2 regions of the Anaerobacillus sp. MEB173 genome follow, and region 2 is predicted to be linked to the other one. Evidence: riboswitches for the same ligand, from Rfam matches in the RefSeq annotation. Region 2 holds a riboswitch; the other holds the start of a gene.

Region 1 (8,178 bases), on a different contig from region 2:
TTTATTTAATAATAAAAGTACAGCTGTAAGTGGGAACGTTCGTGTAATTTCCTGACAAATGTCGTATGGATTATTGCTACTATTAGGCCCGATAATGACAACGGTTCCTTTAGCTAATGCCAGGTCCGCTTTCAAATCAGAAACTATATCAAAAATCTTGCTGCTTTTTTTCAAATCAACAAGCATCATTTTAACGGCGGTTGAGTACATTCTTTTTTCAGATAAAATAAAATAATTCATTCTCATATTCGTATCATTCCTTTTATCCTGAACAACGGGCAGTTAAAACGCCTATTTCATTAATTGCTCTAAGGATATTTTCACCTGTGGTGAAGGGGCCTCATCTTCTCCTCCGCGAAGCATAAGAGTCATCACACCAATTTCTTGTACATAAGCAAGTGTCGCCCCTTCAGACGGACTTACTTCTAGGGTAACCATTTCATATGGCTCCTGATTCGCATCTGGCTCATTTGTTACTGTTTTGCCAACCGCTATGATTTTTACATTGCTGAGAATCACTTGTGATGATGTATGTTCATCCGTTGGTAAAGGTAGTACAGCGACAATATCAACGTAAGATCCTGGTCTCACAAAGCCTGACACACTTTGAATAGAATTTACTGCAATCGACATCGCTCTTTTTCCTGCTTCAATTTCAAAGGCATCCACTGGGTCCTCCTCAGGACTTGTTTCCTCTACTACTTCCTGGGCTGCCATTACTGACTGTTCATTTGTTTCATCTTGGGAGGCTACTAGATAGATCAAAATGGACATCACCATGCCAAATGTGATAGCCAGCATCCAAAGTTTTTTCATATTCACGTTCATCACCTATTTACTGTGTAAGTTTATATCCATATGTTCCGAAATTGGATTGATTTGGAGAAGATTCACCTGATTGAGCAACCTGTATAAACCGTCCTACAACTTCTGCACCTTGGTTTGTTGAAGAGACACTTTCGATAAAAAATGAAGCAAAACCAACAACACGAACTTGTTTTATTTGATTTTGATCCAATTGAACCGGCTCATAAATTGGGACGAGCACAACACGAGCACAGCCTGGTGGGTAATTTAAATAGGTAGCATTGGGACAAGCTGATATCCTCGGTTGTATCCCATCCCTCGTCGGCCCGGCAAGGTTTCCGGTTTCCGTACTTAAGGTTGACCCTACCTTTAACTCAAATCCATACCCATTCATTAAATCCGTCGTGTAGTTTTTGGCACCGGGACCTGTTAAGGCGATTGCCCCAAAGTTCCCACTAGCCGAATCACTGACCTTTAACGTTTGACTAACACCAAAAGCTAAATTATGAGTTGGTTGAACGCCTAAAGGAATCGCTCCTATTCCAGATTGGATTGGGAGTAAGTCAACTCTCGCCCTTGCTTGGATGGTTGGTTCACTAATTCCGAGTACAGTCGCAAAGTGCATTGTTGCTTGTTTATTTGCGGTGACCTCAATGGATGTATTTTGAATCCTTGTTGAAAAATGACTCAAATCACCTTGATTAAATTGTATCGTTTTATTGACTTCTCCTTGTGCTTTGGCATGAAAACTCGGAAGCTCCTGCGCACCCGCTAATGCCGCCGCATCAACGATTTTTTGGAGTCTGTTTTTTTCAAGGTAAAGGGAACCCGCATCAAGGACTAAAGCCATAAACCCGATAAAAATTGACATACTAAATGCCACTAAAACAATAACAGCACCATCTTCTTTTTTTAGAAAGTTATTCAGCATCATTCAATCCTCATTACCGTTTTCGATTGCAGCACTACGGTTTCAGGTAATATTTCTTTAAACAATGGAATGGAGAATGTTACTGGATAAGACAAATGAACGGTGACATATGTGCCACGCGATCGACTTCCCTTTGAAGGTGAGATTGAAACGTTCATTGCACTTGATGTTAAGGTTGGAGCAGCTGCACTTATCCTTTCATGAATTTGTGCATCCGTTCCACCAACACTCGCTACTCTGGCAGCTTCCCGTCCTGCATGCTCAAGAGTAAGATAAGAATGGAATATACGACCGAAGTCAATAATTCCAAACAATAAAAATAAGAGTATCGTTAATGATAAAGCTAATTCAACAGTTGCTTGACCTTTTTGTGATCTAATCAAAATACATTCACTCCCGTGTAGCAAACTGTACCTAAAACGATCGCCACGCCGTAGGGAAAAGCATGATGGTATTCATTTTTATTCAAACTGTCCAGTGATCTAAGTTGAGCTGAAAAGAAAATTCGCTTTAACGTATTTATTAGCTCTTTTTGCTTAAGTAAAATGACGAAGGCAATCATTCCGCCAATGATTGTAATATAGATAAAGGAACCGAAAACAAAACCTGTTCCTTGTAATGCACCAATTGCCATAAGTAGCTTGACATCACCTGCGGCCATTCCTCCTAACACATAAGGGATCACTAATAACCCAAATCCCATTAAGAAGCCAAATAAACTAAATAAAAACCCTTCCCAGCCGAGTGTTGCAGTGTTAATAATAAAACCTAACAAGATAGCAGGAAATGTAACAACATTGAAAATTTTTCTGTTTTTCAAGTCAGTAAAGAATGAAATAGCTAAAATGATAAAGAGGATTGCAATTGTCATGAAAGATCACCTCGAAAAAAATCCTACTTTCTGCTGTAGATAAAGTAGGATTTTTAGAATTAACATATAATAGTTGTTAGGAATTTAGTAATAAGTAATGACCCTTATTTCAGAACAGACTCTTTAAGTGCCTCAACCTTTGTTTTTAAAGTATCACCAAAGGCAACAAATGCTGCAATTGCTCCAACTGCAATTACTCCTAAAATTAAGCCGTACTCTGTCATTCCTTGTCCTTCTTCTTCTTTTACAAATCGTTTTACTGCGTTCATCATTGCGTGTGACCACCCTTCAGAATATAAAATTATTTTAATATAATGTCATAAAAAAATACTACCCCCGAAGATAGTATCAATGTGATCACTATTTCCGGCAACTGGCTGGCATATCGTTTTTGATGAAGCCCCTCTAGTTTTGCGTCTCAAGGTTTCCCTTGGTTTGCCTTTATCATTTTTTATTTATCTATTAATTTAAGATAGAGTCTTTTAACGCTTCAACCTTAGTTTTTAATGCATCTCCAAAGGCAACGAATGCTGCAATTGCTCCAACTGCAATTACTCCTAAAATTAAGCCGTACTCTGTCATTCCTTGTCCTTCTTCTTCTTTTACAAATCGTTTTACTGCGTTCATCATTGCGTGTGACCACCTTTCAAAATGTTTGGTTTTTGTCATAAAAAAATACTACTCCCCGAAGAATAGTATCTGGTGATCACTATTTTCGGCAACTGGCTGGCATATCGCTTTTCGATGAAGCCCCTCTAGTTTTGCGTCCCAAGATTTCCCTTGGTTTGCCCTTATCATAATTTTATAAAAAGCAACAACAAGCTTCCTGTTTGTTGTTGTCGAAGTGTGTCATTGCTTATGAACTAATATTATCACCCGAATTAATATTGTACAATAGCAACATTATTCCTCTATTACCAAAAAATACACCTATATTAAATCGTTTATTTTACATATAATACGCTCAATCTTAATAAAATAAGTCCGTTATATCTACGTTTTTTTAATGTTTGTTACTATTAATTATGAGATAGAGTAAAAGGTCGTGAGGAAATGAAATTAATTTCAGGGAATCAAATACATAATATTCCAATAACAATTTCAAATTATGATACATTTTTTCAAAGAACAAAAGGGTTAATGTTTCGTTTTAAGCCGATTGTTAATGAAGGAATAATACTTTCCCCATGTAATTCGATTCATATGTTTTTTATGTTTTTCTCGATCGATGTTGTATTTATAAATGCCAATAATGAAATTGTTTTTGTTAAGGAACATGTAAAACCATGGACAGCAATTTTTCCGGTAAAAAATGCAAAAGCAGCAATCGAGTTACCGGCTGGTACCATTTCAAAATATTCCATTCAAAAAGGAGACAGAATTGAGCTTTAGCAGAAAAGCACCAGAACATTACCCCGAACAAAAAATAACTATCAAACAGAGGTAGCTCCGTTTGATAGTTATTTTCACCTTACTATTCTTTTTCCGGTACAATTTCTTTCCATACATCAACAACCAGTCCGACTTGATTTTCATCAAGAACAAATGAACCATTACTGTATCGGTCGGTTGGGTTTAATTGCTGTGAATCTATGACTTCAATATGACCTTTTTCAGCTTGTATGAACATTTGTTCGTCCCCTTCAGTTATTACTTCAAAAGCAACAATACGATGTGGATTTCGCTTTAATTCCCGGAGCATGATTAGACCGCGCTTTGCACGTGACGTCTTCTCAAACTCACTTAATTTCATCTTCTTCATCGCACCCCGTTGTGTGACAACGAATAATTCAGCATACTGATCAGTCGCAATCACTTTGCCGTTCACAACTAAATCATCTTCTTTTAAATTAATCCCTTTTACACCTGAAGCACGTTGACCGACAATGCTGACTTCCTCTTCACTGTACCAGAGTCCGTAGCCAAAATGAGTAACAAGGAAAACATCATTTGTTCCATCGGTTAAAAAGACATCAACGACTTCATCATCCTCTTCTTTTAATTTTAATGCCATTAGTGCCCTTGAAGTTCGTTGTGCTTTATATAACGTCAGCTCTGACTTTTTAATCATTCCTTTTTTCGTTATGAACAGAAGGAAATAACCGCCATTAAATTCTTGAATTGGAATGGCTTGAATAATTTGATCATCACGTTCCATCGTGACAATATTTGCGACATGCTGACCGCTATCCTTCCAGCGTATATCCGGAAGCTGATGGACTGGAATATACAAGTAATTTCCCTTTTTCGTAAACAGTAACAGCGTATCGGTTGTACTCATGTCAAAGTGAGCAAGCAGCCTGTCCGTCTCTTTCATTCCGGGACTTTCCCCGTTTGAGGCGGCATATGAGCGCGGGCTCGTCCGTTTTACATAGCCGTCCTTCGTGACTGTTACCACCGTGTCTTCTTGAGGAACCATTACTTCCAAGTTGATCTTAATTTCCTCAATCTCATCCTCGATCACAGTTCTACGCTCATCAACAAACTGCTTTTTATTTTTAAGCAGCTCTTTCTTAATAACAGAAATTAATTTCTTTTCACTGCCTAAAATTTCTTGAAGTTGCTTGATCTTCTTATCGAGTTCATCAGCCTCTTTTTCAAGTGTAGTCACATCGGTATTCGTAAGGCGATATAGCTGTAATGTCACAATCGCTTCTGATTGAGCCTCAGTAAAGCCAAAACGGGCGATTAAGTTATCCTTTGCATCACGCTTATCCTTGGAGGCGCGAATCGTTTCGATCACTTCATCAAGAATTGAAATCGCTTTGATGAGACCTTCAACTACATGCTGACGCTCCTCAGCTTTGCGCAATTCATACTTAGAACGCTTTGTTACAACGTCCTTCTGATGGTCAATGTATGCTTGCAGCAGCTTTTTTAGGCCCATTAGCTGTGGTGTTTTGTTGTAGATCGCCACCATATTAAAGTTATATGAAATCTGTAAATCTGTATTTTTATATAAATAGTTTAAAATGCCATTCGCATCGGCATCTTTTCGTAATTCAACGACAATTCGAAGTCCTGTTCTGTCTGTTTCATCACGTACTTCAGCAATCCCGTCAACTTTTTTATCCAAACGAAGCTCATCCATTTTCTTTACGAGGTTCGCTTTAACAATTTCATAAGGAATTTCAGTGATGACAATTTGCTGTTTTCCACCTTTAACCGTTTCAATTTCTGTTTTCCCGCGAACAACAACTTTTCCCTTACCTGTTTCGTATGCTTTACGGATGCCATCCTTCCCTTGAATCGTTCCTCCAGTTGGAAAATCTGGCCCTTTTACAATTTTCATCAACTCATCTAATGAAACAGATGGGTTTTCCATTTGCAAGATGACACCATCAATAACTTCACCTAAATGATGCGGTGGAATATCCGTTGCATATCCGGCTGAAATCCCAGTTGAACCATTGACAAGCAAATTTGGATACATTGCTGGTAAGACAACCGGCTCTTCGAGTGAATCATCAAAGTTCGGGATAAAATCGACGGTTTCCTTCTCAATATCACGTAAAAGCTCAGACGAAATCGCGGACAACCTTGCTTCTGTATAACGCATTGCTGCAGGTGGATCACCGTCAATTGAACCATTGTTACCATGCATTTCAATCAGTAGATTGCGCAATTTCCAATCCTGACTCATTCGAACCATTGCTTCATACACCGAGGAGTCACCGTGCGGGTGATAGTTACCAATGACATTACCAACTGTTTTTGCTGATTTACGGAACGGCTTATCGGCCGTATTCCCATCTTTGTACATCGCATATAAAATACGGCGTTGTACTGGCTTTAAGCCGTCTCTTGCATCAGGCAAGGCACGGTCTTGAATAATGTATTTACTATAGCGACCAAATCGATCCCCAATGACATCTTCTAGGGGGAGGTCTAAATAACGTTCATCTGATAGCAAAATTACATACCCCCTCTGTCAATTGAAAGATTTTCGTTTTCTAAAATATTTGTTTCCTCATCTAATCCGAATGCAACATTTGTTTCAATCCATTTCCGACGCGGCTCTACTTTATCACCCATCAGTGTTGAAACGCGACGTTCAGCTCTTGCAGCATCATCGATTTTAACACGAATAAGTGTTCTCGTTTCAGGGTCCATTGTTGTTTCCCACAGCTGAGTAGCATCCATTTCACCAAGACCTTTGTAGCGCTGAATAATATAACCTTTACCGACCTTTTTAATCGCGTCCTTTAAACCGTCTTCGTCCCAGGCGTATTCAATCACTTCTTTCTTACCGGTCCCTTTACTTACTTTATAAAGCGGCGGCAGAGCAATATATACTTTGCCTACTTCAATTAACGGACGCATATAACGGTAGAAGAATGTCAGCAACAATACTTGTATATGAGCGCCATCTGTATCAGCATCCGTCATAATAATAATCTTATCGTAATTGATATCTTCCACTTTGAAATCAGCACCGACATCGCCGCCAATGGCATAGATGATCGTTTTAATTTCCTCATTTTTCATAATATCCGCAAGCTTTGCTTTTTCCGTGTTGATGACTTTTCCGCGCAGAGGCAGAACAGCCTGAAACTTGCGATCACGTCCTTGCTTTGCAGATCCACCGGCAGAATCACCCTCAACAAGATATAATTCGTTGCGCTCTGAGTTTTTCGATTGTGCAGGCGTAAGTTTACCGCTAAGCATCGCATCTTTACGCTTGTTTTTCTTGCCGCTTCTCGCTTCTTCCCGGGCTTTACGGGCTGCCTCCCTTGCTTGTGCTGCTTTAATAGACTTTTTAATGAGCATATTACTCATTTCCGGGTTTTCCTCAAGGAAAAAGGACAGCTTCTCTGACACAACTGCGTCAACAGCAGAACGAGCCTCAGGTGTTCCAAGCTTCCCTTTCGTTTGACCCTCAAACTGCAGCTTTTCTTCAGGTACACGAATCGAAATGACAGCAGTAAAGCCTTCACGAATATCAGAACCGTCTAAGTTTTTGTCTTTTTCTTTTAATAAATTGACCTTCCTAGCATATTCATTCACAACACGCGTAAGCGCTGTTTTCGCACCTGACTCATGGGTACCGCCGTCTTTCGTACGTACATTATTAACAAAGGAAAGTACGTTCTCCGTGTAGGCATCATTAAATTGAAACGAAAACTCAACGGAAATTCCATTTTGTTCGCCTTGAAAAAATACAACTGGATGTAATGTTTCTTTATCCTCATTCAAATATTCAACGAACGCTTCAATCCCGGTTTCGTAATGAAAAAGTTCATGATTTTCCTCATGCCCTTTGCGTTCATCTTTAATTTCAATCTTTAACCCTTTAAGTAAAAAGGCTGCTTCACGTAAACGTTCAGTTATGGTCTCAAAATTGTAAGTTGTGGTACTGAATATGCTCGGATCAGGTTTGAAGTGAATCTTTGTTCCCGTTTTCTTTGTTGTTCCGACTTTTTCAAGTGTTGTTACTGGTTTCCCTCCATTTTCAAAGCGCTGTTTAAAAATATGACCGTCACGCTTTATTTCTACTTCAAGCCATTCTGAAAGGGCATTCACAACAGAAGCCCCAACACCATGTAAACCACCGCTTGTCGCGTATCCG
Region 2 (8,178 bases):
CGTGTCGATGTATATCGTGTAACATACAACAATCATGGCAAAAAGCTAAATGAAACCCGAATGGCCCGTGATTACTATCCGCCATCACCAAGAATCGTCATGCTTTCTACAGAGCAGTCTATCCCGCAAGCAGAAGATGATTCATTTGAAAATATTGATCGTAACGATGACAAGGATTCGTACTATGATCAAAACGGTGGACGTGATAATTATGATGATGAAGAAACGAACCCACCGACAAAAGGTACAAACCGTGGGGGAAATGGCGATCAAACAGGTGAAACAAAAAAGAAACAAGATAAAGGTTCATCTGCCGGAAATGGTGAAGAGGATGATACCGAAGAAGAAAACTGGGATTGGTTAAAGGATCTTGATGGTCCAATTAAAGGCCACTAAAAAATAGATGTAAATAAGTAGGGATGGAAAATGGCTAGAAAAAGATTAGGTGATTTACTTGTTGAGTCAGGCTTAGTCACAGAAGAACAGCTAGAGAAAACATTAAAAGAAAAATCACGTGACCAAAAGCTGGGAGATGCCCTTCTTCAGGAAGGCTACATTACTGAGCAGCAGCTGATTGAAGTGCTTGAATTTCAGCTCGGAATTCCGCATATTAGCTTGTATCGCTATCCAATCGATACGAGCTTAATTCACATCGTTCCAAAAGATCTAGCGAAACGTCATAATGTGTTGCCTCTTAAGAAAGAAGGCAATAAACTATTTGTCGCAATGGCTGACCCGATGGATTATTTTGCGATTGAAGAGATTCGAATGGCAACGGGATTCCAAGTAGAGCCGGCAATTTCCACAAAGGACGAGCTGCTTAGAACGATTAATAAGTATTATGAATTGCAAGAGTCGATGGAAGAGGTGATGAGTGATCTTCCAACAAATGAAGAAATAGAGGAAACAAGAATTACAGATGAAGAGTCACCAATTGTTCGCCTTGTGAATCAAATTATTTCACAAGGGGTCGGCTCAAGGGCAAGTGATGTACACATTGACCCTCAGGAAAATGAAGTTCGGGTTCGCTACCGGATTGATGGTGTCCTTAGAACAGAACGGACATTGCCAAAGCATATGCAAAGTGTCATTATTGCCCGGATTAAAATTATGGCCAATTTAAATATTACCGAATCGCGCATTCCGCAAGATGGCCGGATGAAGTTGAATATTAACTTTAAACCAGTCGATATTCGTCTTTCAACATTGCCAACTGTATACGGTGAAAAAATTGTTATGCGTATTCTTGATCTTAGTACACAGTTAAATGATATCGAAAAAATAGGCTTTAACCGTCATAGTTTTGCCCTTTTTTCAGGCATGATTTCACAGCCAAATGGCATTGTCCTGATTACTGGACCGACTGGATCAGGGAAATCATCGACACTCTATGCGGCATTAAATAAATTAAATAATGAAGAAGTAAACATTATTACGATTGAAGATCCTGTTGAGTATCAACTAGAAGGGATTAATCAAATTCAAGTGAATGGAAATATTGGAATGACCTTTGCCAAAGGCTTGCGGGCAATATTGCGTCAAGACCCGGACATTGTGATGGTCGGGGAAATCCGTGATCAGGAAACCGCAGAAATTGCTGTACGTGCTTCATTAACAGGTCATTTAGTATTAAGCACATTACATACGAATGATTCAATTGGAACGATTACAAGACTTGTTGATATGGACATTGAACCGTTTTTAATTGCTTCATCACTAGCTGGTGTTGTTTCGCAGCGGCTTGTTCGCCGAATTTGTCGAGATTGTCAGGAGTCTTATCAGGCAACAGAACGGGAGAAGGAAATTTTTAAGAAACGTGGCTTATCTGTCGATACATTAAAACGCGGTCGTGGTTGTCATAGCTGTAATATGACGGGCTACCGGGGCCGACTGGCGATTCAGGAAGTGTTAAAGGTCGATGAACAAATAAAAGGATTCATAATGAATAACCGTCCAGTGTCTGAAATTCGTCATTATGCGCTTAAATCAGGAACCATTTTCTTAATTGATGACGGACTGTTAAAAGTAAAACAAGGGTTGACAACGACCGAAGAGGTTCTGAGAGTAACATTGAGTGATTAGGAGGGGAGATAATGAAAGAAAGAATTGAAGATTTGCTTCGCGTTGCCTTTGAAGCAAAAGCTTCCGACTTGCATATTACAGTAGGCGCCCCGCCAATTCTTCGACTGAACGGCAGTTTGAAGCAATATGGAAAGGATGTCTTGACTGCTGAAGAAACGGAAACAATGGCAAAAGCACTTGTTCCGAGTCACCAATGGGAGAGCTTCCTTAATAAGGGCGAGCTAGATTTTTCATACGGCCTTCCTGGAGTTTCAAGATTTCGGATGAATGTTTACCGCCAGCGCTCTCATATTTGTATTGTTGCTCGTGTTATTTCCGCAACCGTACCGAGTCTGGATGATTTACAAATGCCCCCAATATTAAAAGCAATTGCTGAAAAGCCGCAGGGCCTTTTTTTAGTAACGGGACCAACCGGATCTGGGAAATCAACGACACTTGCAGCAATGATTGATTATATTAACAGGAAACAATCGAAGCACATTATTACTCTTGAAGATCCAATTGAGTATTTACATAAGCATCGATTTAGTATTATTAATCAGCGTGAAGTCGGCTTTGATACGTTAAATTTTGCCAATGGATTACGGGCAGCATTACGACAAGACCCTGATATCATTTTAGTTGGGGAGATGCGTGATTTAGAAACGATTTCAACGGCAATAACGGCAGCGGAAACAGGACATTTAGTGTTGGCAACGCTTCATACGAGCAGTGCACCGCAAACGATTGATCGTATTATTGACGTGTTTCCATCGCATCAGCAGCCGCAAATCCGGATTCAGCTTGCAAGTGTTCTTGTTGGTATACTTTCACAGCGACTGTTCCCACTCTCAAATGGGAAAGGGCGAGTGGCAGCAACGGAAATTTTAGTGAACCAGTCTGCGGTTGCGAACTTAATTCGAAATGAAAAGAATCATCAAATTAAAAGTGTGATGCAAACAAGCAGAGCGAGTGGGATGCAGACGATAGAAATGTCGATCAAAGAACTGGTTGATCAACAGAAAATATCCAGAGAAGTTGCCGAAAGTTTCCTCGGTGAAGGAGTGGCGTACTAGTGTCGTATTACAGTTATCTCGGCAAAGACCGACTTGGACGAAAAAAGAAAGGGACGATTGAAGCCGAATCAAGGTACCGGGCGTTTCAGCAGTTAAAGGAAAAGGGAATCCTGGCGATTGAAGTTGTTGAAACAAAACCAAGCATCTGGAAGCAGGACATTTCCATTGGCGGCAACAGTGTGAAGCATCAGGACTTTGTTATTTATTGCCGTCAATTTGCAACGCTCATTCGTGCCGGCGTGACCGTGATCGATTCAACTCGAATTCTTGCCAAACAGACAAGCAGCAATTTGCTGAAAAAAGTGTTAACAGAGGTTGAAGAAGACTTACAAAAGGGAACATCGATTTCTGCAGCGATTGAAAAACACCCAAAAGTCTTTCCGCCGATGTTTATCAATATGGTTCATGCGGGCGAAGTCAGTGGAAATCTCGATGATACATTAGACCGATTAGCCACTTATTTTGAAAAACAGTATCAGCTAAGAAAAAAAGTCCAATCAGCACTTAGTTATCCGATTGTAATCGGGATTGTCACCGTGTTTGTCGTTATGTTTCTGCTCGGACAAGTAATTCCGCAATTTGTCGATATGTTTGCGAGCTTTGATGCCGAATTACCGTGGATTACACAGTTAGTCATGAGTCTCAGTGATTGGGTGCAACGGTTTTGGTGGATCTTATTAATAATCATTATTGCACTTTTTGTAGTTTTTCGTATATTATATAAAGATGAGCAGTTCAAAATGCTTACGACTTATGGTCTGCTTAAAATGCCGTTATTCGGTAAACTTATGCAGCGGTCCGCACTCGCCCGGATGACAAGAACGTTATCATCATTATTCTCAAGCTCAGTTCCGATCTTACAAGCATTAACAATTGTGACAAAAGTCGTAGATAATCCAGTCATCGGTAAAGTATTGCTAGAAGCACGAGACAGTTTAGAGAAAGGGAATTCATTGACCGTTCCCCTTGAAAAAAGCTGGGTCTTTCCACCTCTAGTTACGCAAATGATCTCAATTGGCGAAGAGACAGGCTCACTCGACTTAATGCTTGAGAAGGTCGCTGACTTTTATGAAGCTGAGGTTGAAGCAACTGTTGATGCGCTAAAGTCACTTATTGAACCATTAATGATCGTTGTCTTAGCGGCAGTTGTTGGGGTAATTGTGTTAGCCATCATGGTACCAATGTTTGAAATTTTCAACTCGATTTAAAAGCAGATGTCACTAATATTTCACTATTATTTCCTAGGTAAATTGGTATAATTTTAGTGAAGACAGGAAACGACAATTAGATTATGATATTAGAGGAATGTGATGAGTCATTATCTGTATGTGGGCACTTGGATGATGAGGAGCAAGTAGTGCAACCGGCCATTTTTTATGTTGATGTATGCAATGTAAAAAAGGCTTTTTTAATTTTGTACTTTGGAAATAGTAATACGTAAAGAATCAACACTTTACTTTATTTATATCTTTTTATCATTTTAAGAAAAAAGTAAAACAAGGGAGGAATAATAAATGATAAAGAAAATGAAGTTAATGAAAGACCAGCGAGGATTAACACTAATCGAGCTTTTAGCAGTAGTTGTTATTTTAGGGATTATTGCAGCGATTGCGGTGCCTAGTATTGGCGGTATAATTGAGAACTCAAAACAAAATGCGGCGGTTGCTAATGGGGAGATGCTTGCTAGTGCAGCTAGATTATATGCTTCAGCAGGTGGGAATACTACTACCATTGATAAAACTGAGCTAAAAACATACTTAGAAAGCGGTATTAATGACCCGTGGACAAAAACAGCGGTTGCTGATGATAACTGGACTGTTACTTTTACAAATAATGTACCAACCATTTCAATAACCTATTCAAAAGGGAGTGTTGCTGGTGCTGCGGGAAATGTTACTTATACAGGACCTACAACTTAAAGGACTGATCCCATGACAACATTCCTTTATCTCTATCTTTTTGCCCTAGGCTTAGTCCTAGGCTCTTTTTTTAATGTAGTTGGGATTCGGGTGGCGGATGGGGAGTCGATTGTGACTCCTCGCTCCCATTGCCCGACATGTGAGCGGACGCTGAATTGGTACGAGCTTATTCCAGTCTTATCATACATACTACAAGGCGGCAAGTGCAGAGGCTGCCGCATATCGATTTCAATTAAATACCCTTTTTTTGAATTGCTGACGGCAGTTCTTTTTGTGTTTTCATTTTATATTATCGGTTTTGGGAAAGATTTAATTTTAGCACTATGTCTAGTTTCATTGCTTGTTATTATTTCCATCTCTGATTTTCATAGGATGTTAATTCCGAATAAAATCTTGCTGTTTTTCTTTTTGCTTTTTATTCCTATTCAGTTCATTGTTCCTCATCAGCCGTGGTGGGACGGGATTGTCGGCTTTTTTGTCGGTGGTATTCTCCTGTTTCTCATAGCCCTGGCTAGCAGGGGCGGTATGGGAGGAGGCGACATTAAACTCTTTGCACTGCTCGGCTTTATTCTGGGGATCAAAGGTGTACTGTTAGCGTTCTTTTTTTCGACATTGTTTGGAGCGGTCTTTGGTAGTATGCTAATGTTAGTAGGAAAGGTAAAACGAGGCAAACCGATGCCCTTTGGCCCCTACATCGCCCTAGGCACCCTAACCGCCTACTACTACGGCGAACAACTATGGAATTGGTACATACAACTAATCTAATTTAGAATTGAGAATGTAGAATTTAGAATTAGCCTGAGCATTTTCAAAGTAGCGTCTTTGAGAGACTTTCAACAATTCTAAATTCTAAATTCTACATTATAAATTAACAATTGGAGTGACATGCGTTGTCTTTATTTTCTTTTAAACCTAATAAGAAGATTGTGAGCTTGGCGTTGAATGATTATGTAATTCGGATGGTTGAAAATCATACGCATACTATAGCTGGTGTGAAGCGATGGAAGGAAAAGCGTTTACCTGATGGTGTGATTGTGAATGGCAAAATTGTTGATGATGCTGCATTAGTACAATTTCTAAAGGAATGTGTCATTGAATGGGGGATAAAAAAGCGGCCGATTTTATTTTACGTACCTGATTCAACGGTGATCATGCGGAAGGTTGAGATCCCAACCAATATTCCTGAGGAAGAAATCAACGGCCATTTTATGCTTGAGCTGGGGACTTCACTGCATTTACCGTTTCAAAATCCAATTCTTGATGTGTATCCGTTTCCTCTAGAGGAAGGGAAGAGGACACGAGCGGGTGTGTTATTTGCGGCACCAGAGGATGAGGTGCTGAAATATAGTGATGTGTTAGAGGAAGCAAAGCTGGAACCTGTTGCTGCTGATATTTCGGCTTTAGGACTTTATCGCTACTTTTACGAGAGTGATCTTGCAATGCGCGGGCAAAATTATTTATTTGCTCAATTTGATATACATACGGTGTCAATTAGCATCTTTTCAAATCATTGTCCGGAGTTTCTTCGCTTTGAAGCCTTGACAACGGAGGATAATGATCATTGGACAAGTCAGCAAACGATCGAAGGTGAGCTGCGCTGGAAATACAATGGTGATATGGAGACGATGTGGGGACAAATTCATGACCAACATCTTGAAATTGAACGGATGTTGAACTTCTATAAATTTTCGATGCATCAAGGTAATAAAGAAGTTAATCAAGTCATCATTACAGGTGATCATCCGTATTTGGAGGATATTCAACAGCGTCTTGATGGGATCATCGGTATACCTGTGTCCATTTTGCCAAAGCATGATGATTTGCACGTTAGCCGGCCATTTATTCCTGTTGTAGGGCTGTCCTTGAAAGAGGTGAACTAGTTGTTAGTAGATATTAACCTATTGCCGAAAAGGCTTAGAACAAGCTCTTTTCTTATTGTTTTATTAGGAGTATTCGTTTTAATTTGGCTTTTAATGCTTACTGTCTTTATGTTTGTTTATTTTGATTTGCGTGGTGATATCGAAGCGGCCGAAGTGAGGAAGGCACAGCTCATAGAACAACGGCTGGAGCTTGAACAACAGCAAGCATCTACAGTGGGCCGCCATAACGTGACCTTACAGGAAGCTGTTGAACATATCGAAAAACTTACAGTTCCTACGACGATTTTAATTGATGATTTAATGAACTGTTTACCTGATCATGCTTATTTAAGTACGTTTAGCTATAACAATGGACTGGCAGCTATTCAAACGCAATTCGAAACGTTAGAGGATATATCGCTTTATGTGACACAATTAACGGAATCACCGTTTCTTGTTGATGTAAAGGTGAATACAATTACATCATTTGAGTTTGATTGGGAAGATGAAGGGAATCATTCTGTTATTCCTCGTTATGATGTGAATTTTACGCTTGAAGTAGACCGCGGAGAGCTTGTAAAGGGGTTGAAGCAGAATGAACGAATGGATTAGTGAAAGAAGAACAATTGTCATCGTTGGATTAGCTGTCCTTTTTCTCATTTTGGCTATGTTTTATTATTTCCTGCTTCAACCTGCACGAGAACAGTTGAAGCAGGAGGAACAGGCAATTGCTTTTGAGCAGCAATTGATCGATGCGCTAGAAAAAAGAGGAGATCGTGATGTACAGCCGGAGGAAAATACGGCAATGCTTGAGAGGAGAGTTCCACTTCACCGTGCTGTTGATCAATACTTGCTTTCTCTTCAAGCCGTTGAGGCGGTATCAGGAACAACAATAAATTCTGTTTCGTTCAGTCAGTATGGCGGTGAACTTACGGAAGCAGATGAGACGTACACTGTTATTGATGAATATGAAGAGTTCCAAGAAGAGGCCGCGAGTATCGGGCAAAGAAAAGATGAACCAGTAGAAGAAGCTGTAGAGGTTGTTCATCCAGAGGAAATACAGACGATTCGTTTAAGTTTGAATGTGACATCGCCAGACTATGACAGCCTAATCGATTTTATTGAGGAATTAGAGCAAGCAGAGCGGATTACAAATATTCATACCGTTAATTTCACTGCACCGGGTGAAGAAGGATTGTTCTTCACAGATGAAGAGGACCAAGACCTGTCATTTACCATTGATCTGTCAATATATTATTATGA

Evidence for each region. Region 2 has a riboswitch for cyclic di-GMP ahead of ACJ2A9_RS12525 (type II secretion system protein). Riboswitches for the same ligand answer to the same signal wherever they lie in the genome.
Region 1: another riboswitch for cyclic di-GMP. It lies ahead of ACJ2A9_RS01500 (Flp family type IVb pilin); the one in region 2 lies ahead of ACJ2A9_RS12525 (type II secretion system protein).

What each region holds. Positions count from the first base shown of each region.
Region 1 covers NZ_JBJMAU010000001.1:300,154-308,331, forward strand. Annotated here, with positions in the region: gene ACJ2A9_RS01470 (AAA family ATPase) at 1-246, opposite strand, end outside; gene cpaB (Flp pilus assembly protein CpaB) at 292-816, opposite strand; gene ACJ2A9_RS01480 (pilus assembly protein TadG-related protein) at 836-1,738, opposite strand; gene ACJ2A9_RS01485 (TadE/TadG family type IV pilus assembly protein) at 1,738-2,121, opposite strand; gene ACJ2A9_RS01490 (A24 family peptidase) at 2,118-2,609, opposite strand; gene ACJ2A9_RS01495 (Flp family type IVb pilin) at 2,714-2,881, opposite strand; cyclic di-GMP riboswitch class I at 2,975-3,059, opposite strand; gene ACJ2A9_RS01500 (Flp family type IVb pilin) at 3,072-3,239, opposite strand; cyclic di-GMP riboswitch class I at 3,324-3,409, opposite strand; gene ACJ2A9_RS01505 (DUF192 domain-containing protein) at 3,663-4,001, shown strand; gene parC (DNA topoisomerase IV subunit A) at 4,084-6,522, opposite strand; gene parE (DNA topoisomerase IV subunit B) at 6,525-8,178, opposite strand, start outside.
Region 2 covers NZ_JBJMAU010000005.1:136,290-144,467, reverse strand. Annotated here, with positions in the region: gene ACJ2A9_RS12545 (VanW family protein) at 1-396, shown strand, start outside; gene ACJ2A9_RS12540 (GspE/PulE family protein) at 427-2,082, shown strand; gene ACJ2A9_RS12535 (type IV pilus twitching motility protein PilT) at 2,094-3,137, shown strand; gene ACJ2A9_RS12530 (type II secretion system F family protein) at 3,137-4,345, shown strand; cyclic di-GMP riboswitch class II at 4,432-4,515, shown strand; gene ACJ2A9_RS12525 (type II secretion system protein) at 4,652-5,056, shown strand; gene ACJ2A9_RS12520 (prepilin peptidase) at 5,069-5,821, shown strand; gene pilM (type IV pilus biogenesis protein PilM) at 5,947-6,936, shown strand; gene ACJ2A9_RS12510 (PilN domain-containing protein) at 6,937-7,527, shown strand; gene ACJ2A9_RS12505 (hypothetical protein) at 7,511-8,178, shown strand, end outside.